One region of the Streptomyces sp. CRCS-T-1 genome, then DNA from elsewhere that is predicted to be linked to it. Evidence: riboswitches for the same ligand, from Rfam matches in the RefSeq annotation. Region 1 holds a riboswitch; each other region holds the start of a gene.
What was found. Region 1 has a riboswitch for cobalamin ahead of NNW99_RS27130 (prenyltransferase/squalene oxidase repeat-containing protein). Riboswitches for the same ligand answer to the same signal wherever they lie in the genome.
Positions count from the first base shown of each region.

Region 2: linked by a shared signal. The riboswitch ahead of NNW99_RS06105 (ABC transporter substrate-binding protein) and the one ahead of NNW99_RS27130 (prenyltransferase/squalene oxidase repeat-containing protein) in region 1 are both predicted to bind cobalamin.
Region 3: linked by a shared signal. The riboswitch ahead of NNW99_RS11495 (ribonucleoside-diphosphate reductase subunit alpha) and the one ahead of NNW99_RS27130 (prenyltransferase/squalene oxidase repeat-containing protein) in region 1 are both predicted to bind cobalamin.
Region 4: linked by a shared signal. The riboswitch ahead of NNW99_RS02340 (energy-coupling factor ABC transporter permease) and the one ahead of NNW99_RS27130 (prenyltransferase/squalene oxidase repeat-containing protein) in region 1 are both predicted to bind cobalamin.

Region 1 is NZ_CP101651.1:5,985,328-5,993,103, forward strand. Features, by position in the region: gene NNW99_RS27110 (ECF transporter S component) at 1-793, opposite strand, end outside; gene NNW99_RS27115 (ABC transporter ATP-binding protein) at 790-2,445, opposite strand; gene NNW99_RS27120 (energy-coupling factor transporter transmembrane component T) at 2,442-3,551, opposite strand; gene NNW99_RS27125 (SCO2322 family protein) at 3,556-4,212, opposite strand; gene NNW99_RS27130 (prenyltransferase/squalene oxidase repeat-containing protein) at 4,209-5,417, opposite strand; cobalamin riboswitch at 5,529-5,661, opposite strand; gene NNW99_RS27135 (SAM-dependent methyltransferase) at 5,840-6,655, shown strand; gene NNW99_RS27140 (helix-turn-helix transcriptional regulator) at 6,658-7,566, opposite strand; gene NNW99_RS27145 (nuclear transport factor 2 family protein) at 7,659-7,776, opposite strand, start outside.
Region 2 is NZ_CP101651.1:1,368,175-1,375,950, reverse strand. Features, by position in the region: gene NNW99_RS06130 (VWA domain-containing protein) at 1-357, opposite strand, end outside; gene NNW99_RS06125 (IucA/IucC family protein) at 402-1,898, opposite strand; gene NNW99_RS06120 (IucA/IucC family protein) at 2,055-3,533, shown strand; gene NNW99_RS06115 (ABC transporter ATP-binding protein) at 3,517-4,308, opposite strand; gene NNW99_RS06110 (iron ABC transporter permease) at 4,305-5,411, opposite strand; gene NNW99_RS06105 (ABC transporter substrate-binding protein) at 5,408-6,418, opposite strand; cobalamin riboswitch at 6,478-6,601, opposite strand; gene NNW99_RS06100 (class I SAM-dependent methyltransferase) at 6,694-7,443, opposite strand; gene NNW99_RS06095 (MFS transporter) at 7,412-7,776, opposite strand, start outside.
Region 3 is NZ_CP101651.1:2,620,809-2,628,584, reverse strand. Features, by position in the region: gene NNW99_RS11510 (cytochrome P450) at 1-174, shown strand, start outside; gene NNW99_RS11505 (GlxA family transcriptional regulator) at 189-1,151, opposite strand; gene NNW99_RS11500 (ribonucleotide-diphosphate reductase subunit beta) at 1,400-2,407, opposite strand; gene NNW99_RS11495 (ribonucleoside-diphosphate reductase subunit alpha) at 2,407-4,782, opposite strand; cobalamin riboswitch at 4,905-5,061, opposite strand; gene mctP (monocarboxylate uptake permease MctP) at 5,196-6,824, opposite strand; gene NNW99_RS11485 (DUF3311 domain-containing protein) at 6,821-7,075, opposite strand; gene NNW99_RS11480 (GntR family transcriptional regulator) at 7,215-7,776, opposite strand, start outside.
Region 4 is NZ_CP101651.1:516,670-524,445, reverse strand. Features, by position in the region: gene NNW99_RS02355 (energy-coupling factor ABC transporter ATP-binding protein) at 1-171, opposite strand, end outside; gene cbiQ (cobalt ECF transporter T component CbiQ) at 168-917, opposite strand; gene NNW99_RS02345 (energy-coupling factor ABC transporter substrate-binding protein) at 923-1,285, opposite strand; gene NNW99_RS02340 (energy-coupling factor ABC transporter permease) at 1,285-1,995, opposite strand; cobalamin riboswitch at 2,025-2,232, opposite strand; gene NNW99_RS02335 (protein kinase) at 2,289-3,716, opposite strand; gene NNW99_RS02330 (MFS transporter) at 3,941-5,239, opposite strand; gene NNW99_RS02325 (ABC transporter permease subunit) at 5,236-7,035, opposite strand; gene NNW99_RS02320 (GNAT family N-acetyltransferase) at 7,149-7,685, opposite strand; gene NNW99_RS02315 (nuclear transport factor 2 family protein) at 7,716-7,776, opposite strand, start outside.

The DNA of each region.
Region 1 (7,776 bases):
TCTCGAACGCCGCCCGGCGTGTGGCGCGGCGCAGGGCCCTGAGCACCGCCGGGCCGAGGGTGAGGGTCAGGACGACCGTGACGACGGCCCGGCCCAGGTCCCAGCCGAGCGAGGTGGCCAGGCAGTACGCGACGAAACGGGCCAGGTTGGCGGGGACCGTCGCCTGCGGGTCGAAGGCGACGTTCGAGGCGAGCGCGCTCATGAAGGGCCAGCCCGCCATGTTCATCACCGTGCCGTAGGCGAAGGCGGCGAGGAAGCCGTAGGCCGCCAGGAGGACGAGTTCCGTCCGGCCGCGCAGGCGGTCCGGGCCCGGCAGGAGGCCCGCGCCCATCGCGAACCAGCCCATCGCCAGCATCTGGAACGGCAGCCACGGGCCCACCCCGCCCGTGAGCAGCGCGGACGCGAACATCGTCACCGAGCCGAGCACGAACCCGAAACCCGGGCCGAGGACCCGGCCGCTCAGCACCATCAGGAAGAACATCGGCTCGATCCCGGCCGTACCGGCGCCGATCGGCCGCAGGGCCGCCCCCGTCGCGGCCAGCACGCCGAGCATCGCCACCGCCTTCGGGCCGAGACCGGACTCGGAGATCGCCGCGCCCACCACCCCCACGAGCAGCACCAGCAGGCCCGCGAAGAGCCACGGCGCGTCCTGCGCGTGCGCGCTGAGCTGCGAGGTGGGCGGGGCGAGGAAGGGCCAGCCGAACGCGGCCACCCCCACGGCACTGACCAGGAGCAGGGCGGCGAGGGAGCGGGGGCCGAGGCGGACGGCCCGGGCCTGGCGCTGGGCGTTCACGCGTCCGTCCCGGACTGGAGCGCCGCGCGGACCTCGTTGACCGTGAGCCAGTGCTGCGGGGCCAGGATCTTGGTGACCTGCGGGGCGAAGGACGGCGAGGAGACCACGACCTCCGCCGTCGGGCCGTCGGCGATCACCTCGCCCTCGGCCAGGAGCACCACCCGGTGGGCGATCTCGGCGGCCAGCTCCACGTCGTGCGTCGCCAGCACGATGGCGTGCCCCTCCTCCGCGAGCTTGCGCAGCACACCGGCCAAGCGGGCCTTCGCCGCGTAGTCCAGGCCTCGGGTGGGCTCGTCCAGCAGGAGCAGCGGGGGGCGGGCGGTCAGTACGACGGACAGGGCCAGGGCGAGGCGCTGGCCCTCCGAGAGGTCCCGGGGGTGGGTGTCGTCGGTGACGCCCGGGAGCAGTTCGGTGACCAGGGCTCGGCAGGTGCCGGGTGCTGCTTGGGCGTCCTGGTCGGCTGCCGTGCACTCGGCTGCGACGGTGTCGGCGTAGAGCAGGTCGCGGGGTTCCTGGGGGACGAGGCCGACCTTGCGGACGAGGTCCTTGGGGGGTGTGCGGTGGGGGGTGGATTCGCCGAGTTTGACGGTGCCCGAGGTGGGGGTGATGAGGCCGACGAGGGCGTTGAGGAGGGTGGATTTTCCGGCGCCGTTGCGGCCCATGAGGGCGATGGTTTCGCCGGGGGTGATGGTGAGGGTGATGTGGGTGAGGGCTTGGATTCGGGAGCGGGTTACTGAGAGGGATTGGACTTCGCCCAGGAGGGTGGGGGGTGTGGACCGTTCGCGGGTGCGGGTTGGTTGTGGCTGGTCGCGCAGTTCCCCGCGCCCCTTGGGGGCGATGTCCAGCCGTCCGCGTAGATCCGCTGCCCTTCGTCGCGCGTCACGGACCGTCAGCGGCAACGGTGTCCAACCTGCCAGTCGGCCCAGAGCCACCACCGGGGGATACACCGGGGACACCGCCATCACCTCCGCCGGGGGGCCGACGATCGGGGGTGCGCCCGGGGTCGGGAGGAGGGCGACCTGGTCGGCGTACTGGATGACTCGTTCCAGGCGGTGTTCGGCCATGAAGACCGTCGTGCCGAGGTCGTGGACGAGGCGCTGGAGGACCGCCAGGACCTCTTCGGCTGCTGCGGGGTCGAGGGCGGAGGTCGGTTCGTCCAGGACCAGGACGCTGGGGTGCGGGGTGAGGACCGAGCCGATGGCGACGCGCTGTTGCTGGCCGCCGGAGAGGGTGGCGATGGGGCGGTTGCGGAGGTCGGCGAGGCCGAGGAGGTCGAGGGTCTCCTCGACGCGGCGGCGCATCACGTCGGGGGCGAGGCCCAGGGACTCCATGCCGTAGGCGAGTTCGTCCTCGACGGTGTCGGTGACGAAGTGGGCGAGCGGGTCCTGGCCCACCGTGCCGACGACGTCGGCGAGTTCGCGGGGCTTGTGGGTGCGGGTGTCGCGTCCGGCCACCGTGACCCGGCCGCGCAGGGTGCCGCCGGTGAAGTGCGGCACGAGCCCGCTGACCGCGCCCAGGACGGTGGACTTGCCGACGCCGGAGGGACCGGCCAGGAGGACGAGTTCGCCCTCGGGGACCTCGAAGTCGATGCCCTGGACGGTGGGTTCGGAGGCACCGTCGTAGGTGACGGAGACGTCCTCGAAGCGGATCACGACGGTTCCTTGGGCTCGGGGGCGACGAACGCGGGCAGCAGGCCGAGGAGGATCGCCGCCGCGGGCCAGACGGGGAGCGTGGGGGCCACGAGCGGCACCACGCCGGGGTGCAGGGCCGTGGGCTCCCGGACGGCGGCGAGCACGAGCAGCGCGGCGACCGCCACGCCGGAGGCGACGACCAGCAGGGCGCGCACGTCCCAGCGGTCCGGGCGGTACCGGGTGCGCAGCGAGCGTCGGCCGCCGAGCCGGAGACCCGCGAGGGCGGCGGCGAGGCCGACGAGGAGGACGGGCATGCCGTAGGCGGCGCCCTCGGCGGTGAGCAGGCCGTACGTTCCGGCGCAGACGCCGAGCAGGCCGCCGAGGGTGAGGGCGGCGGTGGTGCGGCGGACTGCGGCGGGGACCTGGGCGGTACGGCCGTAGCCGCGCGCGTCCATCGCCGCGGCCAGGGACACCGAGCGCTCCAACGCGCCCTCCAGGACCGGCAGGCCCACCTGGAGCAGGCCCCGGACGCCCTTGTCCGGGCGGCCGCGCAGCCGGCGGGCGGCGCGCAGACGCTGGACGTCGGCGATGAGGTTCGGCGCGAAGGTGAGGGCGACGACGACCGCGACGCCCATCTCGTACAGGGCGCCCGGGAGGGACTTGAGGAGGCGGGAGGGGTTGGCGAGGGCGTTCGCTGCGCCGACGCAGATGAGCAGGGTGGCCAGTCTCAGACCGTCGTACAGCGCGAAGGTGAGGGCCTCGGCCGTGACCTCGCCGCCGAGGCGGATGCCCTGCGCCCAGTCGGGGAGGGGCACCTCGGGGAGGGTGACGACGGTGTGCGTGCCGGGGATGGGGGAGCCGAGGACGATCGCGAAGAGAAGCCGGATGACCAGGACGGCGAGGGCGAGTTTGACGAAGGCGCCGTAGGAACGGGACCAGGGGGTCGGGGGGCGGCAGGTCGCCACGACGTAGGCGGAGACCGCGATGAGGAGGCACAGGAGCAGGGGGTTGGTGGTGCGGGTGGCCGCGGTGCCCAGGGAGAGGGACCACAGCCACCAGGCGCCCGGGTGCAGGGGCGCTCGGCGCGGGCGCCGGGGGCGTGCCGGGCCTTGGCCGATCCGGTCCATGCTGCTAAGCCTGGTCACGCCGCCGTACCTGCCAGATCGCCGCCGCGCCCAGGACCGCCACCACGCCGATGCCCGCCAGCAGGCCCAGGGACGGGCCGTCGTCGTCGGACGTGTTGCCGTCGGACGTGTCCTTCTTCGCCGCCGGTGTCGACTCCCGGGAACTCGCCACCTGCTCCCCGCAGCCCTTCTCCGGATAGCCCGAGATCGCGCACAGCAGGGCGTTCGTGTCGTAGCGCAGGGGCTTGGCGACACTCGCGAGGGCCTCCGCCGTGGTCGCGTCGGGGGAGACGCGGGCGCAGGCCGTCCGGGCGGGGGGCGGGGCCTCGCCCTGAGGGGCGTCCGCCTTGGTGCCGGGGTCGATGACGAGCGCCACGCGCTTCTTGCCGTCCTGCGCGGGGGTCTTCGCGCAGATGGTCGTGAAGTCGGCCGTGCCGCGCGGCCGGGCCGCCTCGGAGGAGTCCTCGCTCACCGCGAAGCGGAAGCCCTGGACGTCGCCGTCCGAGGGGCGGGCCATGGACGGGCCCTGGGTGGCGTAGACCCAGCGGTCGCCTTCGCGGTCCCAGAACGACCAGTACCGGTAACCGGCGGCCTGGGCCTGGCCCGCGCCCGCGATCAGCAGGAGCGAGGCCGCCAGGAGGAGGAGAGCGGCCCGGCGGATCACGACTGCTGCCTCTTCTTGCGGCCGGTGAAGAGGAAGCCGATGCCGATACCGGCGACGAGGCAGACCCCGACGTACCACCAGACGCCGAAGAAGCCCGACCCCGAGTCGTCCTTCTCGTCGGTCGCCGAGGCCTGGTCGGGGGCCTGCGGGGCCGGGCCCGTCGCGTTGAGCTGCTTCACCAGGTCCGTGCCGCCGAAGTCACGCGGGTTCACGCCCGTCGCGTGGGCGGCGAAGATCAGCTGGGCGTAGGCGGCGGGGCCGCCCTGCTCGGCCCAGTCGGCGGAGTTCTTCTCCAGCCACTGCACGGACTTCTCGGCCTGCGCGGTCTCGCCCTGCGCGGCGAGCGCCACGACCGCGTCGGCGGTGTTGCCGTGGTCGGGCTGGGGGTCCGCGCCGGCGAGGGCGGAGGTGAGGTGGTCGTCGTCCTTGGCGAGGGTCTGGGTGAGGTACGCGGCGCCGTTGTCGGCGGCCTGCCGCGGCGTGGAGGGGTCCGCGCACGTGGCGCCGGACTTCTTGCCCTCCTCCACGACCATGCCCTTGCCCAGGGCGCCGAGGACACCGGCCGCCGTGGCGTCCGCGTTGGCGGCCAGCTCGCCCTTCTTGTCCGGCTGGAACGCGAAGGCGCCGTCGTCGTCCCCGCCGCAGGGGAGGGCGAGCTTCAGCAGGGCGTCGTCGGGCGACTTGCCGCCCTTCTCGACCTGGTCCGGCTTCTCACCGGCGGCGGCGAGCGCGCCGATGATGACCGACGTGGAGTTGGTGTCGCTGGCGCCGCCGGGCGCGTAACCCCAGCCGCCGTCCTTGTTCTGTACGGACCTCAGCCAGCCGACGGCCTTGTCGGTGACGGCGTCCTGCCCGCCGAGCGCGGCGAGCGCCTGGACGGCGGCGGCCGTGGCGTTGGTGTCGAGCATGGTCTTGGCGTCGCACGCGGCGGCCGGGTCGGGACGGTACGCGGCGAACCCGCCGTCCGCGCACTGCTGCCCGACCAGCCACTCGACGGACTTGGCGGCCGGCTTCTCACCCACCGTGTCCTGGGCCAGCAGGGCGAGCGACTGGCGCCAGACGCCGTCGAACTTGGGGTCCTTGTCGCCGTACAGGGCGGAGGGGAGCGACGGGGACGGACTCGGCGACGGTGCGGCGGCGGCCGGCGTGGCGGCGCCGATCACGGTGACGGCGGCCAGGACCGCGGCGCTGCGGCGGACGTTCATGATCGGCGGGTGCCTCTCCCTGTGAGGGAGCCGGGCAGCACGGGACACCCCGGCGGCTCGGCTCCGTATACCTCGACGGTGCCGTGCACCGGCAGGCGCCGGGCACGTGAGCCGGTCACGATCCGTACGGGGCGATCCGGCTTCCGCCTGGCAGGGCGGTCCACGGTTGCGGGTCAGCGCCGGAATTGCACCGGCTTCTCCCTGTACGGGTGATGACGACCCGCCCACTGTACCCGGAAGTAGCAAAACGGCCGAGAGTACCTTCCTCCCGTGCCGACAACACCACCTGGACGCCTCCTGGACTCGGGTCGCCGCCCGGATGTGCGGTGAGGTCGAACTGCTGCACCACGCCGAGGAGTTGATCCTGTCCGTGAGGCAAAACGGGTTAACGTGAAGCTCCACGACCACACGCAGGAGCGTCCATGACTGATCAGGTGGAGAACTCCGAGCAGGAGCCGCTCTCCAAGATCGATACCTCGGTTCCGCACTCGGCGCGGATCTGGAACTACTGGCTGGGCGGGAAGGACAACTACGAAGTCGACCGTGTGGCCGGTGACGCGTTCCGTGAGATCTTCCCCGGGATCGAGACCGGGGCCCGCGCCGCCCGCTACTTCCTCGCCCGCGCCGTCCGCCATCTCGCCGCCGAAGAGGGCATCCGTCAGTTCCTGGACATCGGCACCGGGCTGCCCAACGTGGACAACACCCACCAGATCGCCCAGCGGGTGGCCCCGGAGAGCCGGATCGTCTACGTCGACAACGACCCGCTGGTCCTGGCACACGCCCGCGCGCTGCTCACCAGCACACCGGAAGGCGTCACCAACTACGTCGACGCCGACCTGCGCAAGCCGAGCACGATCGTCCGGGAAGCCGGGAAGACCCTGGACTTCGACCAGCCCGTCGCGCTCATGCTGATGGGCATCCTCGGCCATATCGAGGACCACGACGAGGCCCGCGAGATCGTGCGGCAGCTGGTCGACGCGCTGCCGCCCGGCAGCTACCTCGTCCAGTACGACTCCACCGACACCAGCGAGGACTACCTCCGGGCCATCGGGCAGTACAACGACGGCGGCTCGATCCCGTACATCCTGCGCAGCCCCGAGCAGATCGCCCGCTACTTCGACGGTCTGGAGCTGCTGGAGCCGGGCGTCACGTCCTGCTCGCGCTGGCGTCCCGACGCCGAGGCCCTGGGCCTGCCCGCGGAGGTGCACCAGTACGGCGGTGTCGCCCTCAAGCGCTGAACTCAGGTCTCCTGAAGTATGCGGTGCAGGATGGTCGGAGTCTCGTCCGGCGACTCGGCTTCGACCACCAACCGGTTCATGGCGTCCCAGTAGCGCTCGATGTCGGCCGGCCGGTCGGGATAGAGCGCGGTGGTGAGCTGCTCCAGGTAGACCACGTCGGGCAACTGGCCCCCGGGCAGCCGCAGAATGGTGACCGGACCGCCCTCCGCGGCATGCCCGCCGGAGCGGAACGGCAGGATCTGCACGGTGACCTGCGGCAGCCGGCACACCTCGATGAGATGCCTGAGCTGAGCGCGCATCACCTCCGCCCCGCCCACCGGACGCCGCAGCGCCGCCTCGTCGATCACCGCCCAGAGCCGGGCCGTGCCCGGCTGCCGGTGCAGGATCCGCTGCCGGGTCATCCGCAGCGCCACCCGCCGGTCGGTCTCCCGCGCGTCGGCGTCGGGGTGCACGAGCCGGACGGCGGCACGCGCGTAGTCGGGCGTCTGGAGCAGCTCGGGAACGCGCTGTATCTGGTAGCAGCGGATGACGCTCGCGGCTTGCTCGGCGCCGAGGTAGCTCTGCGTCCAGGAGGGCACCACGTCGCTGTAGTACTGCCACCAGGCGTGGGTGTTGGCCTGTTCGGCCAGCGCCAGCAGCGTGGCGCGTTCGGCCTCGTCCGTGACGCCGTAGAACGTGAGCAGGTCGGCGACATCCCGCAGCTTGAACCCGTGGCGCCCGGCCTCCATGCGGCTGATCTTGGAGGGGGAGGCCCGGATGACGTCCCCCGCCTCCGCCCTGCCGATGCCCCGCCCGTCCCGCAGCCTGCGCAGCCGAGCGCCCAACGCCAGCCGAGGCACCATCGGCCCGGCCGATCTCCCGTCCAGGACTCCGCTGAAGGGCGACGTTCGAGCGGCCTCTTCGGTGCCCATGGGCATGTCTCCTTGCGGTGGTACGCAACGCCGCACGCGTGGGGACGCCGCGGCTCATTCATCCTAGAGGCCCTGCCCTGAGGCGATCCGGCTTATGCCGAAGGCGAGTTCGGCCGACGAGTGGGCCCGCCGAAGGGCAGGTGGAGCGTCCGGGAGGCGAGCAGCCAGGTGCCGTCGGTCCGGTGGAAGACATCCTCGTAGTGCCCGACC
Region 2 (7,776 bases), 4.6 Mb from region 1:
CGTCTTGGCCTCGGTGCGGTCCAGCGGGCCGACCGGGTAGAGCTGCGCGGTGTCCTTGCAGCCCGTCTTGCGGTCGTCGCCGGGGTAGTCGGCGCCGAGGGTGCGGATGCCGAGCTCGACCTCCTCGGGTGTCGCGTCGAGCACCTCGTTGAAGGCCTGCTTCGCGGCGGCCATCCGCGACTGTCCGTCGATGTCCCGCGCCCGCATCGAGCCGCTCACGTCGAGGACGAGGTCGACCTTGGGGGCGTCCTGGCCCGTGGGTTCGCCGGCGGCCGCTCCGGCCGGGAAGACGATCCCGGCCGTCAACGCGGCGAGCAGGGCACCCACGCCCGCCGCCAGTCGTTTTCTTGTGATCATCGGCGGATCTTATGGAGCGGCGGTGCCGTGCTCCAAAACGAGGTTCATGAAAGGGGATTGGGCAGTTCCGCCCACTGGTCCCCGGGCGTCTGCGGCGAGAGCCGCATCAGCGTCAGCGCCTTGGTGGGCAGGGGCTCCGCACGCAGTGCCGCGAGGTCCGGGGTCTGCGGCAGCTCCCGTACGGCCGTCTCCAGTGCCGCCGTGAGCGCCGCCCCCGACCCCGCCGTACCGGCCAGCGCGCCCGCCACCAGGGAGCCGAACAGCTTGCGGCGGAGCGTGCGTTCGTCGTCGGTGACCATCCGGGCGGGCAGCTCGGGCACCGTGATGCCGTGCCGGGCGAGGCGGGCCGGGCTGACGCGGATGTCGGCCAGGTCGCGGTAGACGAGCCGCAGCGGGTCGCCCTCCGGCGAGAGGACGACGAGGAGGTTCTGGCCGTGTGCCTCCAGGGCCACGCCCAGCTCCAGCAGCCGCAGCCCGACGGTGAGGGTCAGGCGCGCGAAGCCGGCCAGCCAGGCGGGGGAGCGGGGGAGCGCGCTGGTGGCGAGCGCGGCCACCGGCAGGACCCGTTCACCGCTCCCGGCGTACGTCTGCGGCGACTCCCGCAGCACGGCCGCGAAGTCGGGGGAACCGGCCGCGGCGGCGCCCAGGGTGCGGGTCACGTGCAGCAGGCCGTCCGTGCGGGCGGCGGGCGTCTCGGCGAAGTCCGACAGCAGCGCGGACGCGGCCACCGAGGGCAGCGAGATGTCCCGCACCGACGATGTCAGCCGGGCGCTGAGCGAGGTCTTGACGTGCGGCCCGCCCGGCAGGGCGAGCGTCCGCAGGGACATCAGCGGATGCCCGGGCCGCCGCTCCTCGCAGGCCCGCTTCAGCACATGCGCCGCCTGCCAGGGGTGCACCGGCAGCACCACCCGCGGCCCGTCCCGCAGATCTCCCGGCCAGGCGCCCGTCACCAGGCACTCCTCCGCCCGCACGGGCACCAGCCCCAGCTCCACGACCGGCCGGTGCTCGGGCCCGTAGGCGAGCTGCTCGGCCACCGAGAAACCCGGCCGGGACCGGCAGGTCGGGTGGAAGGGATGCCCGTCGACGATCCGCTGCTCCCACTCCCAGTCGTTCCCCGGCCACTCGTCCCCCGCCTGCCCCTCCTGCCCCGCTCTCGACAGTGCCAGCGAGGCGACGCTGTGCCCGAGTTCGGCGGCGAAGGAGGCGGAGTGCGGGACGGCGAGGTCCGTCACCAGCCGCGCCGGATCGTCGTACTCCACCCCGTCGAGCCCCACGACGGTGACGTAGTCACCGGTCGCGTACGGATCCGGGCGCGGGCCGTGCAGCCGGCGGCCGTCGGACAGGGACAGGGTCAGCCCGTCCCGGCCCTGCTCCCGGCGGGCCACCCAGGGCAGTGGATCATGGGTCAGACCGCGCCACAGTCGGGACAGCACGGCCGCCCGGGCGCCGGGCAGTTCGGCCTCGTACCGTGGCAGCAGGCCGGGCCGTACGACGGCCAGTTCGTCGGCGACCTCGGCCTCGGCGGTGGGGGAACGGTGCACGGGCGGGCTCCTCGGGTACGAATAGGGCGTCACGGCGCGATGACGACGACCGACATAATGATCATCTCCGCCAGGAAGTCCGGAAGTCCCGGAAGGGCTGTGGGGAACGTAGAGAACACAAGGAACGTAGGGAAACGAGTGGATCGCGTGGACCTCATGCCCCCGTCCGCCGACGCGTACGCCGCCGTGCCGCTGCTGAACTGCCTGCTGCGGGAGGTGGCCCGGCCGGTCGGCCGGGAGGGCGAGCACCGGATCCACCGCCTGCCCGGCGGGGACCGGCTGCTGCGGGTGCGCGGGACCCGGCGGCCCGCCGAGCCCGAGGTCCAGGGGCCGGACGGCTGGCAGCGCGTCGACCACACCGAGCTGGTCAAACTCGTCGCCGAGGAACTGCGCCGGCACACCGGGCTGTCCAATCACGAACTGCCCGCCGAGATGATCGACAGCCGGGACGCCGTGGCCGCCCTGCTGGAGGCCCGCGACCGCGCGACCCCGCCCGACGACCCCTACCTTCGCTCCGAGCAGTGCCTGCTCACCGGCCACACCCACCACCCGGCCCCCAAGGCGCGCGGCGGCGGCCCGGCCGCGGGCTGGCTGCCGTACGCGCCCGAGGCGTACGCCCGCTTCCCACTGGCCCTGCTCGGGCTGCGCGAGGACCGCGTCGTCGAGGAGGGCGACACCTCGGCCCTCGACGCCCTCGGCACCGCCCCGCCCGGCTACCGGCTGCTCCCGGCCCACCCCTGGCAGCTCGACCTGGCGAGCGCGGAACTCGCCGCCGCCTTCGCGGACGGGAGGCTGGTCCGGCTCGGCACGACCGCCTTCGACACCTGGCCGACGGCCGCGATCCGCACGCTCTACGCACCCGAGCAGGACCTGTTCCTGAAGTTCAGCCTGGACGTGCGCATCACCAACGACATCCGCCGGCTGTGGCGCCACGACCTGCTCGCCCTGCGCCGGACCGACGCGGCCGTGTGCGCCGCCTTCGACGACTTCCCCGCGCTCGACGGCCCCCCGGCCTGGCTCGGCGACCGCGGCTACCGCACCGCCGACTTCGCCTTCGAGGCCCTGGCCGTCCTCGTCCGCGACGGCTTCGCCGGACATCTGGTGCCCGGCGCGACCCCGCTGCTCGCCGCCGGACTCGTCGAGGGCTTCGACGGCAGCCCGCTCGACCGCGCCGCCGATCCCGGGGCATGGTGGGCGGCGTATCTGGCGCAGGTGGTGCCGCCCGCCGTGGAGGCCTTCGCCCGGCACGGCGTCGTCATCGAGGCTCATCTGCAGAACACCCTGATCGCCGTCGACGCCGACGGCATGCCCGTGCAGGCGCTGTACCGGGACGCCGAGGGCGTGAAACTGCTGCCGGACGTCTCCCGCGAGACCGGCTGGGAGCGGCTGGTGTACTGCCTGGTCGTCAACCACCTCACCGAGATCGCCGGTGCCCTCGCCGAACGCCACCCCGGCTTCGACCCCTGGCCGGCCGCCCGCCGTGAACTCGCCCGCCACGACCTGCCCGAGATCCCCGCCCTGCTCGCCTCACCGACCCTTCCCGCCAAGACGAACCTCCTGCTGCGCTGGACGGGCGCGGACGGCGCCGACGCCCGCTATCTGCCGCTGCCCAACCCGCTCAGGGCAGGAACGTGACCTGGGGAGCGCCCGTGCGCGGATGCACGGTGACCTCCCCCGCCACCCCGTACACCTCGGCCAGCAGCCGGGGCGTGAGGACCTCGACGGGCGGGCCGGAGGCGGTGATCTCGCCCTCGTTCAGGACGTAGAGGCGGTCGCAGTAGTAGGCGGCCAGGTTGAGGTCGTGCAGGGCGAGCAGCACCGTCGCGGGCAGTCGGCGCAGCGCGCCCAGCACCTCCAACTGGTGCCGGATGTCCAGGTGGTTGGTGGGTTCGTCGAGGACGAGCAGCGTGGGCTGCTGGGTGAGGGCGCGGGCGATCAGCACCCGCTGGCGCTCGCCGCCGGACAGCCGGTCGAAAGGGCGCTCGGCCAGGTGGGCGGCGTCGACCGCCGCGAGCGCGGAGTCGATGAGCCCGGCGTCCTCCGGAGTGTCACCGGCGAGGAGCCGCTTGTGCGGGGTGCGGCCCATGGCGACGACCTCGCGGACGGCCAGATCGAAGTCGGCGCCCGACTCCTGCACCACCGCCGCGACGGTACGGGCCAGCTGCCGCACGGGCAGCGACCAGGCGTCGGCGCCGTCGACCCGCACTTGGCCGCTGTCGGGGCGCAGCACCCGGTAGACGGCCCGCAGCAGGCTGGACTTGCCGCTGCCGTTGGGACCCACCAGGCCGATGGTCTCGCCCGGGCGGGCGGTCAGGGACACGTCCCGCACGAGATGGCGCGCTCCGGCCGTCAGCGTGACGCCCTCGACATCGAGATCGGTCGCGGCCACCCCTGCTCCGATCGCGCTCATCCCACTCCTCGATCCGTGCTCCGCCGGGCGTCCCGGCGCATCAGCCACAGGAAGAACGGCCCGCCGCACAGCGCGGTCAGCACGCCGACCGGCACCTCCATCGGCGCGGCGATCGTGCGCGCGGCGACATCGGCCCAGACGAGGAACACCGCCCCGCCGAGCGCGGCCGTCGGCAGGACCCGGCGATGGTCGCCGCCGACGAACAGCCGCACGATGTGCGGCAGCATCAGACCGACGAAGCCGATCGGCCCGGCCGCCGCGACCAGCACGCCCGTCACGAGGGAGACCAGTACGAACATCCGGGCCCGGAACCGGGCCACGTCCAGCCCCATCGTGGTCGCGGCCTCCTCGCCCGCCAGCAGCAGGTTCAGATTCCGGGACTGCACCATGAGCACGCCGACGCCCAGCAGCGTCGCCAGGCTCGGCAGCCACAGCGTGTCCCAGTTGACGCCGCCGAGGCCGCCGAGGGTCCAGGCGAGCACCGCACGGGCCTCGTTGCCCCGGTCGGTGGTCAGCAGCAGCAGATCCAGCAGCGCGGTGAGCACCGCCGCGATCGCCACCCCGGACAGCACGAGCCGTACGGAGGTGATGCGTCCGCCGGTCCGGGCGGTGGCGTAGACGAGCAGCAGCGCGCCCAGCGCGCCCAGGAACGCGGCGGCCGACAGCGACACCGGCCCGAACACGCTCACCCCGAACACGATCACCGACACCGCGCCCAGCGACGCCCCCGAGGAGACGCCCAGCAGATACGGCTCGGCGAGCGGGTTGCGCACCAGGGCCTGCAGGGCGGTGCCCACGACCGCGAGGCCCGCCCCGGTCACCACCCCGAGCAGCACCCGGGGCGCCCGCACGTCCAGCACGATGGTCTCGCGCGCCCCCGACCAGTCCGGCTCCGTCCAGCCGGCGCCCAGCGCGTGCGTCAGGATGCCCCAGACCTGCCCGGGCGGCACCTGGACGGAGCCGATCGCCAGGCCCGCCGTGACGGAGACGACGAGCAGGGCGGTGAGGACGAGCAGGGTGACCGTCAGGCCGGTGCGCCCCGTCCGCCGCCCCGGCGGGACAGGGCGTCGCACCGCGGGCGCCTCGGTGGCCGGCTGCGTCACCGGGAGCTCTCGGGGTGCAGCCCGCGCGCCAGGTCCCCGACCGCGTACGCGGAGCGGATGCCGACCAGGGTCGCGGTCAGCGGCAGGACGACGAACCGCTTGTTCTTCACGGCGGGCACATCGGCGAGGGCCGGCTGGGAGAGCAGGAACTTCTTCTTCTGCTCGACGCTTCCGGCGCCGGCGTAGTCGTAGATGGCGATGACCTCGGGCTTGCGCTCGACGACCTGCTCCCAGGAGACGTCCCCGAAGACGTCGTCGAGGTCGGCGAAGACGTTCTTGCCGCCGGCCAGCCGGATGATCTCCGTGCCGAGGCTCTTGCCGCCCGCGGTGAAGGCGGTCTTGTCGCCGCTGTCGTACACGAACACCGGTACCGCGGACTCGCCCTCGACGGCGGAGGCCGCCTTGCCGACCCGGCCCTCCAGGTCGGCGACCAGCTTGTCGGCCCGGTCGGAGACACCGAAGATCTCACCGACGGTGCGGATCTCGTCGTAGGTGTCCTTCATCGTGACCCGCTTCTTGCCGCAGTACTCGCGGTTGAGGTGGGTGTCGATGCCGGCGTCGGCGAACGCCTTGCGGGAGCGGCCCTCGTTCTCCGCGAAGGCACTGCCGTAGCCGCCGTAGACGAGGTCCGGCTCTGCCTCCAGGACCGTCTCGAAGGACGGTTCCTTCTTCGACAGTTCCGGTATCGCCTCGTAGTCCTTGCGCAGTTCCGGCAGGACGGCCGAGTCGGGGAAGGCGGTGCCGACCACGCGGTCCTTCAGACCGAGGGCGAGCATCAGTTCCGCCGGGTGCTGGTGGATGGTGACGACCCGCGACGGCGGCTTGTCGTACGTCGTCTTCACCCCGCAGTTGTTCACGGTGACGGGGAAGCCCGCGGGCGCCGAGGCCTTGGCGTCCCGGTCTGTGCTGTCGGACGACGAGCCGCAGCCGGCGACGAGCAGCGCCGCCGACAGGGCGAGTGCCGCGCCGCGCAGGGTGGTGCGCCGGCGGCGGGCAGGGGAGAGCAGGTGGGACACGTAGAGCCTCCTGGGGAGTCCGCGCTCCTCGGATCGGGCCCGCGGCGGGTCAGTGTCCTGACTCCCGGATCGACGTTCCCCCTCGCCTTCCCGCGCTCGCGCGGTGGCGTGTCGAAGGGGTGCACTCCCCGGTCACAGTGGCGGGACCGTGCCGGATTCGCACCGGCTTCCTGTCTCCCGTCGCGGCGATGACCTGGTGATAGTACGTTCCGCGCCGTCGCGGTCAACAGGGCGTGCGACCCCGCCCCGCACGCCCCGTGCCCACGTCACACCTCCCGGACCGCCCGCAGCACCAGCCGCTCGGCGTTCTCGTCGTAGGGCCGGCCGTCGAAACCGCCGAAGACCTCCACGCCCCCGAACCCCGCCTCCTCGGCCATTCGCCGCAGCTCCACGGCGCTGTACACGAACCACACCAGCGTTGCTCGGGTGACCCGCTCGCCCCGCACCAGGACCCAGTCGCTGCGCAGCCGCGCCCAGTCGTCCAGCACGGTGTCCGTCTGCACCATCAGGTCCTCACCGCGCGTCACCACCTTCGGCGGGGTGACCTTGCGGGCCAGCAGTTCCTTGCCCGCGAGGTCCAGGACGAGGGTGCCGCCGGGGGCCAGGCAGTCGTACATGGTGCGCAGCACGCGCGCGTTGTCGGCGGGGTCCTCGAAGTAGCCGAACGAGGTGAACATGTTGAGTACGACGTCGAAGCCGCCCGGCGCCTCGAACTCACGCGCGTCCGCCTGGACGTAGCTGACGTCGGTGCCGGTGTCCGCCGAGCGTTTGCGCGCCCGGTCCAGCAGGGCCGGGCTGAGGTCCACGCCCGTCACCTCGTAGCCGCGCCGGGCGAGCGGCACGGTGAACACGCCCGGGCCGCAGCACAGGTCGAGCACCCGGGCGCCGGGCGTGAAGGACAGCAGGGGAGAGGTGCCGAGGAGTTCCTCGGCCTGGGTGTGGCGCTGTTCGGAGAAGAGGAAGTCGTGGAACTCCGTCCAGAAGTCATCGTCCTGGAACCCGCCCGTCCGTGTCATGCGGCTTCAGTGCTCCTTCTTCGTCTGATGGGACCTGCATTCGCCGCTCGGCGTGCCTTCGCAGCAAGAGCAGCAGCGGAGGCAGCAGCAGGCACTGCGCGGCCGCCAGCAGCCAGAACCAGCCGGTGTGCCCGGCGCCTTCGCCGAGGCCGTACAGCTGCCCGCCCAGCACCCCGCTCGCGCAGGCGCCGAGCCCCGCGGCCAGCCGCTGCTGGCCGAAGACCACGGCGTCGGAGCGCGGGCTGCGGCGCAGCGCCTCCAGGTCGTTCTTCAGGAACAGCACGATGTCGCCCAGGGTGATCAGCGCCCCGCCCGCCAGCAGAGCGGTCCGGC
Region 3 (7,776 bases), 3.4 Mb from region 1:
ACGGGCAACCGCAAGTGCCCGAGCGACCACTTCTCGATGGCCCAGCTGACGCTGATCACGGCGGCGCTGGCCGCCGGGTACCGCTTCGAGCAGGTGGCCGGTTCGAACGACGCCACCCGCGTCGGCATCACGCTCCGGCCGCACGATCTGCGGCTGCGGCCGGTGCCGAGGTGACGGGCCGGTGATCGTCAGGCCGCTTCGGGGCCCCTGAACGTGCGCCGGTACGCGTTCGGCGTGGTGCCCACCGCCCGGACGAAGTGGTGGCGCAGCGTGGCCGCGTTGCCGAACCCCGTTCGGCCGGCGATCGCGTCCATCGTCTCGTCCGTCGCCTCCAGCAGCCGCTGGGCCAGCAGCACTCGCTGGCGCAGGACCCAGCGGTAGGGAGTCGTCCCCGTCTCCTGCTGGAAGCGGCGGGCGAAGGTGCGCGGCGACATATGGGCGCGGACGGCGAGCTGCTCGACGGTGACCTCCTCGTCGAGATGCCGCTCCATCCACGCCAGCACCTCGCCGATCGCGTCGGCCTCGGAGATCGGCAGCGGACGCTCGATGTACTGGGCCTGGCCCCCGTCGCGGTGCGGCGGCACCACCATCCGCCGGGCGATCTTGTTGGCGACCTCCGAGCCCTGCTCCTTGCGCACCAGGTGCAGACAGGCGTCGATCCCCGCGGCCGTGCCGGCGGAGGTGATCACCGGGTCCTCGTCGACGTAGAGCACGTCCGGCTCCACGGCCACCCGGGGATACCGCCGGGCGAGGTCCCGCGCGTGCTTCCAGTGCACGGCACAGCGACGGTCGTCCAGCAGCCCGGCCGCGGCCAGCACGAAGACGCCGGAGCAGACGCTGAGCACGCGCGAGCCGCGGTCCACCGCGCGGCGCAGGGCGTCCAGCAGCTCCGGCGGGAACTCACGGGTCGCGTAGCTCTGCCCCGCCGGCACCGCGATGAGATCGGCCGTCTCCAGCCGCTGCAGCCCGTGCTCGGCGTGCAGCGAGAAGCCGGAGTTCATGCGCAGGACCGGGCCCTCGGCCGAGGCGACCGCGAAATCGTAGACCGGCAGGCCGTCGTCGCTGCGGTCGGTGCCGAAGACCTCGCACACCACACCCAGTTCGAAGGGGTTCACGCCGTCGAGCAGGACGACGGCCACATTCTGGAGCATGTCTCCAGTGTGCCTCGCCGGTGGCAGTAATTCGAGGGTCTACGGCAGTACTGCCACTGACGGTAAGGAGTCATCGGCGCGACAGTGGTGTCCATGGAAACGAACCAGGCACAGACACTCATCGCAATGATCTTCGTACTCGGGACGCTGGTCCTCCTGGTCCTCCCGTCAGTGATCGGCCTCGTGCGCGACAAGCGCGTCGACCGTCAGATCAGGGAGGCCCAGGAGGCCAGGGAGAGCGAACCGGCTCAGAAGTCCTCGTCCAGGTCGACGGTGCCCTCCACCGCAACCTGGTACGCCGAGGGGCGCCGCTCGAAGAAGTTGGTCAGCTCCTGAACACCCTGGAGCTCCATGAAGGAGAAGGGGTTCTCGGAGCCGTACACCGGAGCGAAGCCGAGCCGGGTGAGCCGCTGGTCGGCGACGCACTCCAGGTACTGCCGCATCGACTCGGTGTTCATGCCCGGGAGGCCGTCACCGCACAGGTCGCGCGCGAACTGCAGCTCGGCCTCGACGGCCTCCCGCAGCATGTCCGTGACCTGCTGCTCGAGCTGGTCGTCGAAGAGCTCCGGCTCCTCCTTGCGGACGGTGTCGACCACGTCGAAGGCGAAGGACATGTGCATCGTCTCGTCCCGGAACACCCAGTTGGTGCCGGTGGCCAGGCCGTGCAGCAGACCACGGCTGCGGAACCAGTAGACGTAGGCGAAGGCGCCGTAGAAGAACAGGCCCTCGATGCACGCGGCGAAGCAGATCAGGTTCAGCAGGAAGCGGCGGCGGTCGGACTGGGTCTCCAGCCGGTCCAGCTTCTCCACCGAGTCCATCCACTTGAAGCAGAACCCGGCCTTCTCGCGGATGGAGGGGATGTTCTCCACGGCGTCGAACGCCGCGGCACGGTCCTCCGGGTCGGGGAGGTAGGTGTCGAGCAGCGTCAGATAGAACTGGACGTGCACGGCCTCCTCGAAGAGCTGGCGGGACAGGTACAGCCGCGCCTCGGGGGAGTTGATGTGCTTGTACAGCGTCAGCACCAGGTTGTTCGCGACGATCGAGTCGCCCGTCGCGAAGAAGGCGACCAGCCGGCCGATCAGGTGCTGCTCCATCGGGGACAGCTTGGCGAGGTCGGCGACGTCCGAGTGGAGGTCGACCTCTTCCACGGTCCAGGTGTTCTTGATGGCGTCCCGGTAGCGCTCGTAGAAGTCCGGGTAGCGCATGGGACGCAGGGTGAGCTCGAAGCCGGGGTCGAGAAGGTTCTGGGTGGTCATTACTGGCAGGCCTCGCAGGACTCGGGGTTTTCCAGGGAGCAGGCGACCGCGTCGGGGTCGGCCGTCTGCTGGACGGGGATGGTCTTCTCAGGCTGTGCCTGGCCCTGCGCGGCGCGGGCGATGCGGGTCGCCGGGCGCGAGCGCAGGTAGTACGTCGTCTTCAGCCCGGCCTTCCAGGCGTACGCGTACATCGAGGAGAGCTTGCCGATGGTCGGCGTCTCCAAGAAGAGGTTCAGCGACTGGGACTGGTCCAGGAACGGTGTCCTGGCGGCCGCCATGTCGATCAGGCCGCGCTGCGGAACCTCCCACGCCGTGCGGTAGAGCGCCCGTACGTCCGCGGGGATCCAGGCGAACTCCTGCACCGAGCCGTTGGCCTCGCGCAGCGCCTCCCGGCTGCGGGCGTCCCACACGCCGAGCCGCTTCAGCTCGTCCACCAGGTAGGAGTTGACCTGGAGGAACTCGCCCGACAGCGTCTCACGCTTGAACAGGTTGGACACCTGCGGCTCGATGCACTCGTACACGCCCGCGATGGAGGCGATCGTGGCCGTGGGCGCGATGGCGAGGAGCAGGGAGTTGCGCATACCGGTCGCGGCGATGCGCTCGCGCAGGGCCGCCCAGCGCTCGGGCCAGGTCAGCTCCACGTCGTAGTGATCGGGGTGCAGCACACCCCGGGCCGTACGGGTCTTCTCCCAGGCCGGCAGCGGGCCGTTGCGCTCGGCCAGGTCGGCGGAGGCCTCGTAGGAGGCGAGCATGATGCGCTCGGCGATACGGGTGGACAGCGCCTTCGCCTCGGGCGAGTCGAAGGGCAGGCGCAGCTTGAAGAAGACGTCCTGCAGGCCCATGGCCCCGAGGCCGACCGGACGCCAGCGGGCGTTGGAGCGGCCCGCCTGCTCGGTCGGGTAGAAGTTGATGTCCACGACACGGTCGAGGAAGGTCACGGCCGTGCGGACGGTCTCGTCCAGCCGCTCCCAGTCGATGTCCCTGCGGGCCAGGTCGACGAAGGCGCCGAGGTTGACCGAGCCCAGGTTGCAGACCGCCGTCTCCCCGTCGTCGGTGACCTCCAGGATCTCCGTGCAGAGATTGGAGGAGTGGACGACGTGGCCCGGCTCGGCCGTCTGGTTGGCGGTGCGGTTGGCGGCGTCCTTGAAGGTCATCCAGCCGTTGCCGGTCTGCGCGAGGGCGCGCATCATGCGGCCGTACAGCTCACGGGCCGGCAGGGTCTTCTTCGCCAGGCCCTTCGCCTCGGCCGCCCGGTACGCGGCGTCGAACTCCTCGCCGAACAGGTCGACCAGCTCGGGCACGTCCGAGGGGGAGAACAGCGACCACTGCCCGTCGGCGTTGACCCGCCGCATGAACTCGTCCGGCACCCAGTGCGCGAGGTTCAGATTGTGCGTACGGCGGGCGTCCTCGCCGGTGTTGTCGCGCAGCTCCAGGAACTCCTCGATGTCGGAGTGCCAGGTCTCCAGGTACACCGCGGCGGCGCCCTTGCGGCGGCCGCCCTGGTTCACGGCGGCGACCGAGGCGTCGAGGGTCTTCAGGAACGGGACGATGCCGTTGGAGTGGCCGTTGGTGCCGCGGATCAGCGAACCGCGGGAACGGATACGGGAGTACGACAGCCCGATGCCGCCCGCGTGCTTCGACAGCCGCGCCACCTGGTGGTACCGGTCGTAGATCGAGTCCAGCTCGTCCTTGGGGGAGTCCAGGAGGTAGCAGGACGACATCTGGGGGTGCCGGGTGCCGGAGTTGAAGAGGGTGGGCGAGGAGGGGAGGTAGTCCAGGCGGCTCATGAGCCCGTAGAGCGCGGCGACCTCGTCGACGGACTGTGCCGTGTCGTCCTCGGCGAGACCGGCGGCGACGCGCAGCATGAAGTGCTGGGGCGTCTCGACGACCTTGCGGGTGATCGGGTGGCGCAGCAGGTAGCGGCTGTGCAGCGTCCGCAGGCCGAAGTAGCCGAAGCGGTCGTCGGCGGCCCGGTCGATCAGCGCGTCGAGCCGGGCGGCGTGCAGGAGCACGAACTCGGCGGTCCGGTCGGCGATCAGACCCTCGCGGTGGCCGACCGCGACGGACTCGGTGAAGGACGTGACACCCTGCGAGGCGGCCTCTTCACGGATGCCGATCGTCAGCAGACGGGCGGCCAGCCGGGAGTAGGCGGGGTCCTCGGAGATGAGGCCGGCGGCCGACTCCGTCGCGAGCTCGCGCAGCTCCGCCTCGTCCGCCCGCGCGGACCGGCCCCGCAACGCGGCGGCGGCGACCCGGCCGGGGTCGGCGTCGGGGAGGTCGGCGGTCAGCTCGGTCAGGGTCCGCAGCAGCGCGGCACCGGGACCGTCGTGCTCTTCTTCGGCAGCTGAGACCGGTTCGGCTGGCGCGATGGTCACGTGGGGCTCTCCCTCGCTCGGCAAGGGGCCTCGCGCAGGGCAGGGGGCAGCACACGAGCGCACACGGCGTCGCGTCCACCGGCCCATTCCACGAGGCCCGGACGTCAGGGCACCCCGGCCGGACGGCCGGGCGCGCTGTCGGCAGGTCCTCGGACTGAAGCCTGTGCGCCCCGCCTTGGGGGCGGATACGCATAAGTACACCGTTGCGGGACAGTTCCGGATTCGCACCGGATTCCCCTGCGGCGACAGCGAGCACGAGCATACATCTTGTGCTGGGTTCGGGTGGCACCCCCAGATGTTGTGTCGCATTGGTGTCAGAGCGTCAACTTCACGTGACAGCGGGCCGCCGTGAATCCTTCTCACGGCGGCCCGCTGCGGGCTGTGTGCGGTTGTTCGCGCTGTTCCCCGCGCCCCTAGTGGGCGCTGCCGGCGGTGGCGGGCGGGAGTTCCACCTGGACGCCCGGGTCGCCCGCGTCGGCCGTGTAGTCCTCCGGCTTGGTCTCGTCGATGCCGTCGGGGGCCTTGAGGGCCTTCAGGACGAAGGTGAGGACCACCGTCACCACCACGTTCAGGACGAACGCCGTGAGGCCGATGTAGCCGATCTCACCGATGCCGGGGATCTCCTTCGAGGAGCCGCCGAAGTGCTTCTGGGTCGGCGAGGCGACCCCGTACGCGGCGGCTGTGCCGTAGATCATGCCGACCGCCCAGCCCGCGAGCAGCGCCCAGCGGTGGAACCAGCGGGTGAACAGGCCGCCGACCAGGGCCGGGAAGGTCTGCAGGATCCAGATGCCGCCGAGCAGCTGGAAGTTGATGGCGACGGTCTTGTCCATGGTGAGGACGAAGGCCAGCGCGCCCACCTTCACCAGCAGGGAGACCAGCTTGGAGACCTTGGTCTCCTGCGCCGGTGTGGCGTCCGGCTTGATGAAGTCCTTGTAGATGTTGCGGGTGAAGAGGTTCGCGGCCGCGATGGACATGATGGCCGCCGGCACGAGCGCTCCGATGCCGATCGCCGCGAAGGCCACGCCCGCGAACCAGTCCGGGAACATCGTCTCGAACAGCTGCGGGATCGCCAGCTGCCCGTTCTGCACCTTGATGCCGGCCGCGATCGCCATGAAGCCGAGCAGCGCGAGCAGGCCCAGCATCAGCGAGTACAGGGGCAGGATCGTGGTGTTGCGGCGGATCACCTCACGGCTGCGCGAGGACAGCGTCGCCGTGATCGAGTGCGGGTACATGAACAGCGCGAGCGCCGAGCCGAGCGCCAGCGTGGCGTACGTCCACTGCCCCGCCTCCGGCGGCACCAGCGCACCGCGCGCCGCACCCGTCGCCGGGTTGGTCTGGCTGTACGCGTCGCCCGCCTTGGCGAAGATCTCGTCGAAGCCGCCCAGCTTGATCGGGATGTAGATGATCGCCACCGCGATGACGATGTAGATCAGGGTGTCCTTGACGAAGGCGATCAGCGCCGGGGCCCGCAGGCCCGACGAGTACGTGTAGGCGGCCAGCACACCGAACGCGATCAGCAGCGGCAGGTCCTTGATGAACCAGTTGGTGTCCTCGCCGCCCCCGACGCCCATCACGTCCAGCACGGCCTGGATGCCGACGAGCTGGAGCGCGATGTACGGCATGGTCGCGAGGATGCCGGTGACGGCCACGGCCAGCGACAGGCCCTTGGAGCCGAAGCGGCCGCGCACGAAGTCGGACGTCGTCACATACCCGTGCTTGTGGGACACCGACCACAGACGGGGGAGGAAGGTGAAGATCAGCGGATAGACCAGGATCGTGTACGGCACCGCGAAGAAGCCGGCCGCGCCCGCCGCGTAGATCGCCGCCGGAACGGCCACGAAGGTGTAGGCCGTGTACAGGTCGCCGCCGAGCAGGAACCAGGTGACCCAGGTGCCGAACGACCGGCCGCCCAGGCCCCACTCGTCGAGGCTGTTCTCGTTCTCGGCCTTGCGCCAGCGCGAGGCCAGGAAGCCCATGACCGTGACGAGCAGGAAGAAGAAGATGAAGACGGCGAGCGCGACGCCGTTCACGCCGTCCTTCACCGCGCACCTTCCTTACGGGCGCGCTGGTCACGCTGCCACAGCTTGTAGGCGGTCATCGTCAGCGCGGTGGAGATGAGCACCCACGCCATCTGGTACCAGTAGAAGAACGGGATCCCGATGAAGGCCGGGTCGGTCTTGGCGTACGAGCCGACCCACAGCATGGCCACGAACGGCGCTATGAGGCACAGGGCGATGACGACACGCATCGGCGTCACCACCGGCCCTCTGCTGGCTTCTGGGGCTTGCGACATCAAGCGACTCCGTCCCCTCAGTGATCACCTGTGTAATGCGCAGGCAATCTAGGTCAGGGTGTGGCGGGAACGGAACCCCTCGTCCGCAATGCGGTACCCAATAGAAACCGGGGCCCACCAGCGGTCCGCGTGGCGTGCGCTACTCGACGGGCCGCTTCAGCCGGGCCACGAACTTGTACCGGTCCCCCCGGTACACCGACCGCACCCACTCCACCGGCTGTCCCTCCCGGTCCAGCGAGTGCCGGGACAGCATCAGCATCGGCAGGCCGACGTCCGTGCCGAGCAGGCCGGCCTCGCGCGGGGTGGCCAGCGAGGTCTCGATGGTCTCCTCGGCCTCCGCGAGATGGACGTCGTAGACCTCGGCGAGCGCGGTGTACAGGGACGTGTACTTCACCAGTGACCGCCGCAGCGCGGGGAAGCGCTTGGCGGACAGGTGGGTGGTCTCGATGGCCATCGGCTCGCCGTTGGCCATGCGCAGCCGCTCGATGCGCAGCACGCGTCCGCCGGGCGCGATGTCGAGCAGGCCGGCGAGGCGGTCGTCGGCGGTGATGTAGCCGATGTCCAGGAGCTGCGAGGTGGGCTCCAGGCCCTGGGCGCGCATGTCCTCGGTGTACGAGGTCAGTTGCAGCGCCTGGGAGACCTTCGGCTTGGCGACGAACGTGCCCTTGCCCTGGATGCGCTCCAGCCGGCCCTCGACGACC
Region 4 (7,776 bases), 5.5 Mb from region 1:
CAGCCCGCCGCTGAGCAGCCGCATCAGCGTGGTCTTGCCGCTGCCGTTGCGGCCGAGCAGCGCCAGCGCCCGCCCCTCCCGGATGTCGAAGTCGAGGCCGCTGAGCACGGCCGGGCCGTCCTCGTAGGCGAAGGACGCGCCCCGCAGGGCGACGAGGGCGGGCTCGCTCATGTCAGCGGCCTTTCCAGTACGAGGGTGAGGACGGCCAGCGTCGCGAGGAGCGCGCAACTGGCGACCGTGAAGCGGACGGAGACACGGGCCTCGGGCACCAGGACCCGCAGGGTTCCGTCGTAGCCGCGCCCGGCGAGACCGGCCTGGAGGCGGGCCGCCCGGTCGAAGGCCCGGACGAACGCGGTGGCGCCGAGTCCGCCCAGCGAACGCCAGGTGGCGGCCCGTGTGGTGTGCCCGAGCCGGGCGGCCTGCGCGTCGCGGATCCGGCGCACGGAGTCCAGCAGCAGAAAGCTCATGCGGTACGTCACGAGCGCGACATCGACGACCGGCGCCGGGACGCCCGCCCGGACCAGGCGCGGCAGCAGGTCGGACATCGGTGTGGTGAAGGCGAACAGCAGCACCCCGAGGGAGGCCGCCGAGGTGCGCAGCAGCAACTCCCCGGCCCGCAGGGGCCCGTCGTCCGCGAGGGAGACGAAGCTCCCCGGCCCGCCGACCTGGACGAGCAGCGTGAGGGCGCCGGTCACACAGAAGCCCAGCGGCACCCGGTAGGCCCGCCAGAGCCGGCGGCCGGGCACACCGGCCGGCCCCAGCAGCAGGGACACGGCCGTCACCAGCACCAGGGCCGCTCCCGGCCAGGGCGGCAGCGAGATGGCCAACACGGTGAGGCCGAGACCGAGCACGGCCTTGTCCACGGGATGGCGGCGGCGCCAGCGACTGCTGTGCGCCGCCGCGTCGATCGGCAGCACGCGGCTCAGGCCCCTTCGGCCCCGGACCCCTCGGTGACGCCCGTGGTCTCCTCGGTGTCCTGCCGCGCCCGCTCCTCGCCCTGGCGGCGGCCGCGCCGCAGGCCGAAGTAGTAGGCGAGCACGCCCGCGCCGATCGCCGCCTGCAGGGCGAACAGCGCCGACTCGATCTCACCCGACGGCGGCTCGTACAGCGGCGAGAACCAGGGCTTGTAGTCCGGGTCGATCTCGGTGATCGCCGTCTCCGCCTGGGCGTCGGCGCCCGCGAACGGCTCCTCCTTGTGGTCGCCGAGGCCGAGGGCGAGCGGCAGGACCGCGAGCAGGGCCACGGCGAGCAGCAGCAGGCCGTTGATCTTCGTGTTCCGGTTCATCACGCCACCGCCTCGGACTCGGCCGCCGTCTTCTTCTCCTTGCGCCCGCCGGTCACCAGCACACCCAGCCGGGTCAGTTCACCCTTGCTGGACTGCACCAGCAGCCGCATCACGAGCACCGTCAGCAGGCCCTCGCTCACCGCGAGCGGGATCTGGGTGACGGCGAAGATGGTGCCGAACTTGCCGAGCGCGCCCACGAACCCGCTGCCCGGGTCGGGGAAGGCGAGCGCCAGCTGCACGCTGGTGACGCAGTAGGTGGACAGGTCGGCGAAGAACGCCCCGAAGAAGACCGCGACCATCAGCGGCACGTCGTAGCGCCGCAGCAGCTTGTACACGGCGTATCCGGCCCAGGGCCCGACGATCGCCATGGAGAAGACGTTGGCGCCGAGCGTGGTCAGACCGCCGTGGGCGAGCAGCAGCGCCTGGAAGAGCAGGGTGATGGTGCCCAGCACCGCCATGATGGGTGGCCGGAACAGGATGGCTCCCAGGCCCGTTCCGGTGGGGTGGGAGCAACTGCCGGTGACCGACGGCAGTTTCAGAGCGGACAGGACGAACGTGAAGGCACCGGAGGCACCCAGGAGCAGGGTGCTCTCGGGGTGCTCACGCACCTCACGGGTGAGCGACCGGACTCCGTGGACGACGAACGGCGCCGACGCGGCGCCCCAGGCGACCGCGTGTGCCGGCGGCAGAAAACCCTCGGCTATGTGCATGGCTCAGCAGACCCTCTCCAGCACCTCGTGGATGGTTGACGCGCCTTGGCCGGTCTCCTGGCTGACGGGTACCACCGCCCGTACTCCGCCTTCCCGGGTCGCAAGGACCCAGTGGCTGCCTGTTAGGGCCGGAGCCGGACTTCCCGATTCACAGTGGCGAGGGCCGCACCGGCATCACACCGGCTTTCCCGTTCACCAAGGCGTGGTGACAGTAATGCCGAGATAAGGACGATGACAAGCCACCCGAGGGGGCGCGCGAGGGGGCGTCCGCTCGCACACCGGCGCAGGGCCGCTCAGTCGTCGCCCCCGTCGTCATCGTCGTCGCCGTCTTCCCAGGTCCGACGGGGCTTCTCCTGCCGGGGTTTGTCCGCCTTTCGCGATGCGTCGGCCGTCTCCTGGGCCGGTGTCGTGGGGCTGGGCGTCGCTTCGACGGGGGTCGGGGGAGCGGGTGCGCTGGTGGACGGGGTGATATCGGCCACTGTGCCGGCGGCCGGAACGGTGGCGTCCGGAGCCGTGTCCGCCGCCGGAGCGGAAGAGAGCGGCGAGGCGGAGCCGGCGGACGGCGTGGCGACGGGACTGCTCGCGGAGGGCGACGCGTCGGGCTCCGTGCCCTCCGTCGCGGTGTCGTCGGGCGAGAACCACAGCATGCCGGCGAGCATCGCGGCGGCGAAGAGCGCCGCCGCGGCGACCGTCGCCGCCGCTTTGCGCCGGTTGTCGGGGGCGGCCCGGGGCGCGGCGCGGCGCGCACGGCCGGCCTGGGGTGTGCGCCCGGTGCGCAGCCCAGGGGCGCCGGGCAGCGCGTAGGTGGCCGGGTTGCGGGTCTCGGCGGCCGGGTACGGCCTCGGCGCGGCGGACGTCACCGGGGGCGCGGCCTCCGGCAGCGGCTCGGGCAGTCCCCGCCAGGCACCGCCGCCGAACCACTCGGCGGTCCGCTGGGCGGTGGGCCGGTCCTCGGGCTGCTTGGCGAGCAGGCCGAGCAGATAGTTCTCGAAGGCCGGCGGGAGCCCGGCGACACCGAGCTCACGGGGCGGTACGGGCGCGGAATCGAGGTGCTGGTGGAGGAGCGCGACGGCGGTGTCCGCCTGGAACGGTGGCCGGCCGCTGAGGAGTTGGTAGAGCAGACACCCCAGGGAGTACATGTCGGAGGCGGGTCCGGCGGGCTGGCCCAGGGCGCGTTCGGGCGCGAGATAGAGGCCGGTGCCGACGATCTGGCCGGTGGCGGTGAGCGCGGCGCCGGGGTCGTCGAGGAAGCGGGCGATGCCGAAGTCGCCGATCTTCAGCGTGCCGTGGGCGTCCAGCAGCAGGTTGGCGGGCTTGATGTCACGGTGGACGATGCCCTGCGCGTGGGCGGCGGCGAGCCCCGCGGCGGCCTGCGCGGCGAGATCGGCCACCCGCTCGGCCGGCAGCGCCCCGGAGGCGGCCAGCACCCCGGCGAGGCTGTCGCCCTCGACCAGTTCCATCACCAGGTACAGCCGGTTGTCGTACTCGCCGAAGTCCAGGACACCGACCAGATGGGGGTGGTTGAGGCGCCCGGCGGTCTGTGCCTCCAGACGGAACCGGGAAGCCGCCGTGACATCGGTGTCCTGGGGCAGCAGCAGCTTGACGGCCACCGCCCTGGCGAGCGTCTCGTCGTACGCGCGCCAGACCTCTCCCATTCCACCGCGCCCGATCTCAACATCCAGCCGGTAGCGGCCCGCTAGCAGCACTCGTCCTCGTCTCATGCGTATGGGAAGGTACGTCGCCGCAGGCCGAACTCCCCGTTTTGAGGCGGGGGTTGGCGGGGGACGCGCAGCCGACCCAGGATACTGGCGCCGAGTGACCGATGATCTCCACGGCGGTGTCGAGGGCCGGTACGGTCCCGGAAATCCGAGCGGAGACATCGCCCGGCGGGGTGAGGTGCGGTGCGCGCGGTTGCCCCCGGGCCCCCGCGCCGCCGCCTACCGGATCAGGCCGCCGCGTCCGCCTCCTCGGCCCGCTCCTCCCGGCGCGGCAGCAGAGCCACCGTCAGGGCCGGTACGGCCGCGAGGAGCAGCCAGGGCACGGCGGCCGGGAGGCCGAGGTCGAGAAGGGAGCCGGTGGCCGCGCTGCCGGCCAGGACGATCAGGCCCGAGACGGAGGACAGCGCGCCCATGTAGAGGCCGATCCGGCCCTCCTCGGCGAGGTCGGGCACCCAGGCGCGGGCGGCGGGCACGACCAGCATCTGTCCCACGGTGAGCAGTACGACGAAGCCCGCGGCGGGCAGCAGCCCGGCGAGGTCCGTCCACCCGGCGGGGCGCGCCGCGGCCACCACCGCGAAACCGGCCGCGATCAGCAGCAGCCCCGCCGTCATGGAGCGGCGCAGGTCCAGCCGGTCGCCCGCCCAGCGGGTCACCGGCAGCTGGGTGAACACCACCAGCACCGAGGACAGCGCGAACAGCCAGGACAACGGCGCCTGGGAGCCCGCCGCGCGCTGCACCTCGTCCGGCAGGGCCAGATAGAGCTGGTTGTAGGCGAGCAGGTACGAGCCGTACGCGCCGCACAGGGCCAGGAAGCGGCGGTTGCGCAGCAGCAGGCGCGCCCCGCCCCGCTCCCGGGTGCGGACCCGGCCCGGGATGTGCTGCGGCATCAGCCACAGATGCCCGGCCAGCACGAGGACGAAGACCGCCGCGCCGGCGAGGCACGCGGTGCGGAAGTCGACGGCGAGCAGCAGTCCGCCGAGCAGCGGCCCGACGAAGGCCCCGGCCTGCCCCGCGACGCTGAACAGGGCGAGGAGACGCGTGCGCGAGCCGTGTCCCTCCTCCTCCCAGACCACCGCCTGGCGGGCCACCTCGGACTCCACGGCGGGGGAGAACAGCGCGGCGGCGAAACCGATCACCAGCACGGCGCCGATCACGGCCCAGCTCGCCTCCGCGTACCCCAGCCACGCGAACCCGGCGATCCGCAGCGCACAGCCGGCCAGCACGACGGGCCGCACCCCGAACCGGTCGACGAGCCAGCCGCCGACCACGAACAGCCCCTGCTGGCTGAAGGTGCGCAGCCCGAGCACGAACCCGACCAGCCAGCCCGCCATGCCGATCGCGGTGCCGAGGTGCTCGGCGAGGAACGGCAGGACGGCGTAGAAGCCGATGTTGAAGGCGAGCTGGGTGAGGATCAGCAGCCGCAGCAGCGGCGACAGCTCCTTCCAGAGCCGCCAGGTGCTCTCACGCGGGGTCTTGGGCGTACGGGCGGACCGGCGGGCCGGCACGCGGGAGGCGGGGTCGGTCATCGCTCTTCTGTCGGTGAGGTGGACACGGGGGCCAGGAGGGCGTCGGCGCTGTCCCGCCGCCGCTGCGGGGGCATGACCCGCTCCCCGGGCGGCCCGGCCGGGCCCTCGGGCCGCCCACGCCGCCGGGGCAGCCGTACGCCGCCCGCGGCCGTGACCGCGAGCGCCCCCAGCAGGGCGAGGACGGCGGCGGGGAAGAGGACGGCCCACGGGGCGCGCTCGGCGTACGGCTGGTTCTCGGCGAGCAGCAGACCCCACTCGGGGGACGGCGGCTGGGCGCCCAGGCCCAGGAAGCCGAGGGCGGCGAGGCTCAGCGCGACACCGGGCAGCCGGAGCAGGGCGTGCCGGGTCACCGGCGACAGCACGGCGGGCAGCAGTTCGTGCCAGAGCAGATACCAGCGGCCGGCGCCCAGCGCCCGGGTCGCGGCCAGATGCGTGGTGGCGCGTTCCTGCCGCAGCAGGGAGGACGTGTGGGCGGCCAGCGGGGACCAGGCGAGGACACCCACGGCGAACGCGGGCGTCCAGGGCCCGCTGCCCGCGACACCGGCGACGAGCAGTCCCGCCAGGACGGGCGGCACGGCACTGACGGTGTCGACCAGCGGCCCGGACAGCCTCGGCAGCAGCCCCAGCAGCAGCCCCACGAGGAGCGCGGCGGCGCTCACCGCGAGGGCGATGCCGAGGGTGGTCAGCGCGCCGTGGGAGACCCGGGCGAGGACGTCCCGGCCGAGCGCGTCCGTCCCGAACGGGTGCGCAAGCGAGGGGGCCCGCAGCCGGGCGAGGGTGTCCAGGGCGAGCGGGTCGCGCGGCAGGCCGAACCCGATGACGGCGGCGAGCAGCGCCGCGTACAGCAGGGGCAGGGCGCGGCGCTCGGACGGGCCTGCGCCGTGCAGGGAGTGCAGGGCGCCGTCGCGCAGCGCGGGCCCGATGAGCAGCCGGGCCGACAGCCGGGCGAGGACACCGGCGACGGCCGCGACCAGGACGAGGGCGAGGGTGCCGGTCTGCAGGACGGGCAGGTCCTGGGCGAGGGCGGCGTGCAGGGTGAGCCGGCCCAGGCCCGGGATGTCGAAGATCTGCTCGACGGCGACCGAGCCGCCGGTCAGGCCGACCACGAACAGGCCCAGATTGGGCAGCAGTCCGGGCACGCAGCGGCGCACCGCCTGCCGTGCCACGGACTTCGGCGGGATGCCGCGTGCCGCGGCGGCCAGGGCCCACGGCTCGGCGAAGGCGCCGGGCAGCAGGTCGTCCAGCATCCGTCCGAGGATCGCCCCGGCGGGCAGGCCGAGGGCCAGCGACGGCAGCACCATCCACTGCGGCCCGTACCAGCCGAGCGCGGGCAGCCAGCCGAGCTGGACGCCGATCACCGAGGCCAGCACCGAGGCGACGAGGAACTCGGGCAGCGCGGCCAGCACGGCCGACGCGGTGCCGCCGGTGCCGCGGGCGGCGAGCCGCCCCCGCGAGCCGAGCCGGAGTGTGCGGGCGCACACCGCGGCGACGGTGCCCGCCGCGACCACCAGGGCCCCGGACACCAGCAGCAATGACGCGCCGAGCCCCTGCACGACGCCCGGCAGCACCTGGCCGCCGGACACCCACGAGGTGCCCGCGTCCCCGTGCAGCAGCCCGCCCAGCCAGCGGCCGAGCAGCGTCAGCGGGCCGTCGTCCAGCCCGAGTTGGTCGCGGATGGCGCGCAGCGTCTCGGGCGTCGGGTCACGGTCGGCCGAGCGGGCCTTGAGCACGGTCAGCGCCGGGTCGGTGCGCGACAGCCATGGCAGCAGGCCGATCGCGCCCACCAGGGCGGCCATCAGCACGGCCCGCCACAGCAGCGTCGGGGCGCCGCCGCGGGCGAGGGCGCGCAGGGCGGTGAGGCCCTTGGGCAGGGGTGAGTGCGAGGTGTTCAGTGTCGTCCCCGTGGTGCTCAGGCGAAGGGAATCTCGAAGTGCACCACGCCGTTGCCGCCGCCGGGCACTTCCTCCCGCTCGTCGCACACCACCTTGCCCAGCGTCCGCCACAGGCCCAGCGCGCCGGGCGAGTGCGGATACGTGTGCAGATAGAGGGACCGGTACCCGCCGTCGGCCCGGGCGAAGTCGACCAGACCCTCGACCAGCCGCCGGGCCAGTCCGCGCCGCCGGTGCGCGGGGCTCACGTACAGCCGCCGCAGTTGCGCGGTCTCGCCCGAGGGGTACCGCTCGGCCAGCCAGCGCGGGTTCGGCGGATGGGCCGGGCCGCGCGCGTCCAGCGCCCCGGTGGCCGCCACCGTCCCGTCCCGCTCGTCCACGGCCACCAGGAGGGTGTGCCGCGGCGGTTCGACGTAGAACGGCACCGGGTCGATGATGTCGGCGTGCCAGGTCGGCACATAGCCGGTGTCGAAGTCGCGGTACACGGCGTCCAGCATCACCACCCGTGCCCCGTCGATGTCCGCAGGCGTGGCTTCCCTGATGCTGTAGTCGTGCATTTGCGCATCATATGCAAATCAGTTGAACGCTCATCCAGGGGCCGCTGATGTGGTTCCGGGGGCCGCCGAGGTGATCTGGCTCAGCACGCAC